2 linked regions of the Halorhodospira halophila SL1 genome follow. The protein of the gene in region 1 interacts with the protein of each later gene in a pairwise test. Links are inferred from orthologs where the notes say so. Each region holds a gene or a part of one and is shown on either strand. Other genes may lie near its edges. The genes, in order: ligA and leuS.

Region 1 (3,231 bases):
CCGGCGATCGATCAGGCCCTGCGCCGGGTGCGCATGGTGCCGGGGGAGCACCGCATCTGGCACCGCCGCGGGCAGAGCGAGACTGGGCGCGTGACCCTGTTCAGTGCCGCGAGCATGGTCGAGCCGGGGTATCTGGACCCGGAGGAGACGCTGCCGACGCTGGAGACCCCGGGGCTCGTCTTCTTCATGCAACTCCCTCTGCCGGTGGATGGTGAGCAGGTGCTCGATGCCATGCTGGCCACGGCCTACCAGGTCTCGGTGGAGCTCGGCGGTGATCTTCTCGACAGCACCCGCTCCACCATGACCCAGCAGATCGCCGAGCACATGCGTGAGCAACTGCGCGAGCACCGGCGGCAGCTGCATATCGCCGTGCACAAGCGTTCGTAGACTCGACCCCGACTGGAGAGCCCGTGGCTGAACCCACCGCGACCCGCGAGCAGGCGCAGCAGCGCATGGCGCAGCTGCGCGGCGAGATCAGCGAGCACGACTACCACTACTACGTCCTCGATCGACCGACGATCTCGGATGCCGAGTACGACGCCCTGTTCCGGGAGCTCCAGCGCCTGGAGGCCGCCTACCCCGACCTGGTCAGCTCCGACTCGCCCACCCAGCGGGTCGCGGGTACGGCCCAGGAGGGGTTTGAGGCGGTTGTCCACGACACCCCCATGCTCTCCCTGGACAACGCCTTCGAGGCTGACGATCTGGTGGATTTCGACCGCCGTATCCGTGACCGGCTGGGCGTGGCCAGCGTCGTCTATACCGGTGAGCCGAAGCTCGACGGCATCTCGCTGAGCCTGACCTACCAGGATGGCGAGCTGGTGCGGGCCGGGACCCGTGGCGACGGTCACACCGGCGAGGACGTGACCGCCAATGTGCGGACACTGCGCAGCGTCCCCCTGCGCCTGCGTGGTGATGGCTACCCGGGGCGCCTGGAGGTCCGTGGCGAGGTGGTGATCCGCAAGGAGGACTTCGAACGGCTCAATCAGGCGCGCCTCGACGCCGGCGAACGGCCCTTCGCCAATCCTCGTAACGCCGCGGCCGGGTCCCTGCGCCAGCTCGACCCGCGCATCACGGCGCGGCGGCCGCTGACCCTGTTCACCTTCGGCGTCGGTGACCCGCTGGCCCTGGGGGTGGAGAGCCATTGGCAGGTGCTGGAGTGCCTGGCCGGCTGGGGGTTTCGCACCACCGCCCCGCTGGAGCACCTGGAGGGTGTGTCGGCCTGCCAGGCCTACCGGGATCGGCTCATCGAGGAGCGGGATGCGCTGCCCTTCGAGATCGACGGGGCCGTGTTCAAGGTCGACGACTTGGCCGTTCGCGAGCAGCTCGGCTTCACCGCCCGCGCGCCGCGCTGGGCGCTGGCCTTCAAGCTGCCGGCCCGCGAGGCGACCACCGTGGTCGAGGCGATCGTCCCCTCGGTGGGGCGCACCGGCAAGATCACCCCGCTGGCCCGCCTGCAGCCGGTCGAGGTGAGTGGGGTGACCGTCGCCCGGGCCAGCCTCCACAACGCCGACGAACTCGCGCGTATGGACGTGCGCGAGGGCGATACGGTGATGGTGCGCCGGGCCGGCGACGTGATCCCGCAGATCACCGACGTGGTGCTGGCGAAGCGGCCGGAGGGGGCGCAGCCGTGGCGCTTCGAGGAGCGGGTGCAGGCGTGCCCGGAGTGCGGGTCGGCGGTTCAGCGCATCGAGGGCGAGGCGGCCCACCGTTGCGTGGGCGGCCTCTACTGCCCGGCGCAGCGCGAGGGGGCCATCCTGCACTTCGCCTCGCGGCGGGCCCTGGATATCGACGGACTCGGCGAGAAGATCGTCGAGCAGCTGGTGGCCAAGGGGTTGGTGGTGGACCTGGCCGACCTGTTCCGGCTTGGCCACGCCCAGCTGGCCGGGCTCGAGCGCATGGGCGACAAGTCCGCCGACAACCTGCTCGCCGCCCTGGACCGGGCGCGGAGCACAACGCTGGCGCGTTTCCTCTACGCCCTGGGGATCCCCCATGTCGGCGAGGTGACCGCCCGCCGCCTGGCCGAGGCGGCCTACGGCCTGATGGTCGCGGTCCCCCGTGGCGATCGGGCGGCGCTGCGCGCGGCAGCCGGTCTGGATGCGCAAACGGCCATCACCAGCGAGGCGCTGCTGCGGGTCATGGCGGCGCCGGCCGACGATCTGGAGGCCATCGAAGACGTGGGGCCGGTGGTCGCCCGGGCCATCGCCGGCTTCTTCGCCGAGCCGCACAACCGGCAGGTGGTGGATCACCTCTGCGCCGCCGGGGTCCACTGGCCCGAGCCGGATCCGCCCGAGCAGGCCGAGTCGGTTTCGTCGCTGGCCGGGCGGGCCTTTGTGGTGACCGGCACCCTGGAGACCATGACCCGGGACGAGGCCAAGGCCGCTATCGAGGCGTGCGGCGGCCGGGTGACCGGCAGCGTCTCGCGCAAGACCGACTACCTGGTGGCCGGGGCCGATGCCGGCAGCAAACTGAACAAGGCCCGCGAACTCGGTGTCGAAGTCGTGAACGAATCCGGCCTGCGTGAACTCCTCGCTGGCGCCGGGGCCTGACCGTGACCGCAGCCGGTCTCGGCCCGTATCCACCCGGAGTGGCGGAGGGGGTTGGTATACTTTGCCGCAGCTCCAGACCAGGTAAGTCGACCGATATTCCATGCCCTCCAGACCGCGTACCCGCCTCCAGACCGTCCTCCTGTGGGTTGCCAGTGCCCTGATCCTCCTCGGGGCGGTGGCCCTGTTTCGTGCCGATCTCGGCACCGGCCCCACCGGCGAGGGGCGGGAGACCGCCGCCGTGGCCGTCGAGGTCGACGCCGTCGAGCGCCGCGATCTGGCGGATGTTCGTCGGTTCGACGGCAATCTCGAGGCTGCGGTGCGCTACGAGCTGGCCCCCAAGGTCACCGGCGAGCTGCGCAGCCTGGAGGTGCGCATCGGTGACACCCTCGAGCCCGGGGATCTGATCGCCCGGCTCGACGACCAAGAGGTGGCGCAGGAGGTGGCCGAGGCCGAGGCGGGGCTCGAGGTGGCCCGGGCGCAGCTTGCCGAGAGCCAGGCCGCCCTGGAGTCTGCTGAGCGGGATCTGAATCGCACCCGCGAGCTTCGCGAGCGCCAGATCGCCTCGGCGGCGGAACTGGAGGCCGCCGAGGCGCAAGTGGCCGCCGAGCGCAGCCGGGTGCAGCTGGCCCGGGCGCAGATTGCGCAGCAGCAGGCGACGCTGAGCGCCGCGCAGATCCGCCGCTCC
Region 2 (3,352 bases), 290 kb from region 1 along the record:
GTGCGCTGGGCATCCAGCGAGGTCCGCTGGATGCGGGTCTCGCCGTCCCCACCGGCCACGCTGTAATCGATGGTGTAGGTCAGGCGGTAGTCCTGGACGTCACCGTCCGCCCCGACCGAGGCCGTGTCACGGCTGCTGCCCCGCCCGTGCAGGGTCAGCACCCAGTCGGCATCGGCGGCGCCCTCGGTGTACTGCCCACCCGCCCCCTGGATGCCGCGGCGCACCTCGCGGCGCAGCTCACTGCTGCCCGCCTCATCAACCACCTGGATCACCTGTCCGTCCAGGGAGATCCCGCCCGGGGCGCCGCGCAGCTGCCAGCCGCAGGCACTGAGCGCCAGGGCCAGTACCGCCACCCCAAGGAACCCGGCTGGGCCTCGGCACCGATTCGGCCACGCTAATCGCATCCGCACCCCCTGGCCCAGGCGGCGGTACAGCCGCTACTTGGCCACCACGTTGATGAGCTTGCCGGGGACGAAGACCACCTTCTTGATCTCCTTGTCGGCCACGAAACGCTGCACGTTGTGCTCGGCCAATGCCGCCTCCTGGGCCTGCTGCTGATCGGCGTCGGCGGGCAGCGTGACGTGGCCGCGGAGCTTGCCGTTGACCTGGACGACCAGCTCCACCTCGTCGCGGACCAGCGCCTGCTTGTCCGCTTCCGGCCACGGGGCCTCGACCACTGGGGCCGTATGGCCGAGCTGGAACCACAGGTGATGGCACAGGTGCGGGGTGATCGGCGCCAGGATCAGCACCGCGGCCTCAAGCCCCTCCTGCATCACCGCCCGGCCGGCGGCGCTATCGTCCTGGGCCTTGCCCAGGGCGTTGCACAGCTCCATCACCGCGGCGATGGCGGTGTTGAAGGTCAAGCGCTTGCCGACGTCATCGGAGGCCTTGGCGATGGTCTCGTGGACCTTGCGCCGCAGATCGCGCTGGGTGTCGCTGAGCGCCTGCGGATCCAGCGCCGGCGCCGGCCCCGCGGCGACGTGATCGCGCACCAGGCCGTGCAGGCGGCGCAGGAAGCGGTAGGCGCCCTCGACCCCGGAGTCCGACCACTCCAGGGACTGATCCGGCGGCGCAGCGAACATGGTGAACAAGCGCACGGTGTCGGCACCGAAGCGGTCGACCAGCTCCTGGGGATCGACGGTGTTGCCCTTGGACTTGGACATCTTGGTGCCGTCCTTGAGCACCATGCCCTGGGTCAGCAGCCGAGTGAACGGCTCATCGGAGCTCACCAGCCCCTCGTCGCGCAGCACCTTGTGGTAGAAGCGCGCATAGAGCAAGTGCAACACGGCGTGCTCGATCCCGCCGATGTACTGATCCACCGGGGTCCAGTGGTCCGCCCGCTCGTCGAGCATGGCCCCGTCCTGGTCGGCGCAGGCGAAGCGGGCAAAGTACCAGGAGGACTCCATGAAGGTATCGAAGGTGTCGGTCTCGCGCTCGGCGTCCGCACCACACTGCGGGCAGGCGGTCTGGTAGAAAGCCGGCATGGACTTGAGCGGCGAGCCGCCGCCACTGATCTCCACGTCCTCGGGCAGCGTCACCGGCAGTTGGTCGTCAGGGACCGGAACCGGACCGCAGTCGGCGCAGTGGATCATGGGGATCGGCGCGCCCCAGTAGCGTTGCCGCGACACACCCCAGTCCCGCAGGCGGTACTGCACCCGGCGCTGCCCCCGGCCCTCGGCCTCGAGACGCTCGGCGATGGCGGCGAAAGCGCGGTCCGAGGGCATGCCGCTGAACGGCCCGGAGTCGGCCAGCACCCCGTAATCACTGAAGGCGCCGGCGGCGATATCCAGCTCGGTGCCGTCAGCCGGGTGCACCACAGGCCGAATGGGCAGACCGTAGGTGCTGGCGAACTCCCAGTCGCGCTGGTCGTGGGCCGGCACCGCCATGACGGCGCCGGAGCCGTACTCCATGAGGACGAAGTTGGCGACCCACACCGGGATGCGCTCGCCGGTCAACGGGTGAATGGCCTCCAGCCCGGTATCGGCGCCGCGTTTCTCGCGCGTGGCCAGATCGGCCTCGGCGGTACCGCCGGAGCGGGCCTCCTCGACCAATTCGGCGATCGCCGGATGGTGCTCCGCCAGCTCCAGGCTGATCGGATGCTCCGGCGCCAGGCCCATGTAGGTCACCCCGTAGAGGGTATCCGGACGCGTCGTGAAGACGGTCAGCTGCTCGTCGCGACCGGCGAGATCGAAGCTCAGCTCGACGCCCTCGGAGCGGCCGATCCAGTTGCGCTGCATGTTGCGCACCTGCTCCGGCCACCCGTCCAGCTCGTCCAGCGCCTCGAGGAGCTCGTCAGCGTAATCGGTGATGCGCAGGAACCACTGCGGGATCTCGCGCCGCTCCACCAAAGCACCCGAGCGCCACCCCCGACCCTCGATGACCTGCTCGTTGGCCAGCACGGTCTGGTCCACCGGATCCCAGTTCACCGCAGCGGTATCGCGGTAGACCAGCCCCTTGCGGTAGAGCCGGATGAACAGCCACTGCTCCCAGCGGTAGTACTCGGGATCGCAGGTGGCCAGCTCCCGGGACCAGTCGTACCCGAAGCCGAGGCCCTTGAGCTGCTCGCGCATGGCGCCGATGTTCTCGCGGGTCCAGGCCGCCGGCGGCACCCCGCGCTCCATGGCGGCATTCTCGGCGGGCAGACCGAAGGCGTCCCAGCCCATGGGCTGGAGGACGTTGTAGCCCTGCATGCGCTTGTAGCGGCTGACCACGTCGCCAATGGTGTAGTTGCGCACATGGCCCATGTGCAGCCGCCCGCTGGGGTACGGGAACATCGACAGGCAGTAGTATTTCGGGCGAGCGCTATCCTCGCGGGCCTGGAACGTCTGCTGCTGCTCCCAGTAGGCCTGGGCCTCGGCTTCGATCTCTTTCGGTTGGTACTGGTTGTCCATCGGTGTCTGTCGCTTTCCCGGGCAGGTGAGCCGTGCAGGATAACGGAGCCACGTGCCGGGGTTCTAGTTGCGCGGTGATCAGATCGACCACACCCTTCCGCAAGCGCGCCCACTCCCTGCACATCGGATGGTGGAGCTAGTACCTTGTAGAAGGCACCCAACCCGCGCCACTGCATCGACCTGACACGGAGGCCGCCATGACGCACCATCCCAACCAGGAACACCAGCAGGGACACCTGCCCACCAGCTACGAGCGCATGCTGACCCGCCTGCGCGAGCGGCTCGCCGAGACGGAAGACGGAGGGCCGCGTTTGGCCCAGGCCCTGGAAGAGATCAAGCGGGCCATGGTCGCCGACGGCGAGCTGACTCGCGCTGACGCCGACCGAGTGGGTGGCGCGCTGCAGCGCGACCTGGAAGAGGCCGGCGCCTGGCTGGCCGACCGCAGCCATGACCAGCCGCTG

Evidence for each region.
Region 2: the proteins of ligA (region 1) and leuS interact in binary tests that used the Escherichia coli proteins (3 or more experiments, as listed by UniProt). The link is inferred for Halorhodospira halophila SL1 from one-to-one orthologs.

The regions. Positions count from the first base shown.
Region 1 is NC_008789.1:2,054,524-2,057,754, reverse strand. Bases 60-2,978 are described here. They hold ligA (NAD-dependent DNA ligase LigA), read left to right. Parts: upstream 60-410; coding sequence 411-2,546; downstream 2,547-2,978. Other genes in these bases: HHAL_RS09485 (efflux RND transporter periplasmic adaptor subunit), read left to right, coding at 2,647-2,978; HHAL_RS12740 (cell division protein ZipA C-terminal FtsZ-binding domain-containing protein), read left to right, coding at 60-387. In the rest of the region: more of HHAL_RS12740, read left to right, coding at 1-59; more of HHAL_RS09485, read left to right, coding at 2,979-3,231. UniProt on the Escherichia coli protein: DNA ligase that catalyzes the formation of phosphodiester linkages between 5'-phosphoryl and 3'-hydroxyl groups in double-stranded DNA using NAD as a coenzyme and as the energy source for the reaction.
Region 2 is NC_008789.1:2,344,889-2,348,240, forward strand. Bases 165-3,204 are described here. They hold leuS (leucine--tRNA ligase), read right to left. Parts: upstream 2,892-3,204; coding sequence 438-2,891; downstream 165-437. Other genes in these bases: HHAL_RS10830 (LPS-assembly lipoprotein LptE), read right to left, coding at 165-353; HHAL_RS10840 (zinc ribbon-containing protein), read left to right, coding at 3,089-3,204. Outside these bases: more of HHAL_RS10830, read right to left, coding at 1-164; more of HHAL_RS10840, read left to right, coding at 3,205-3,352.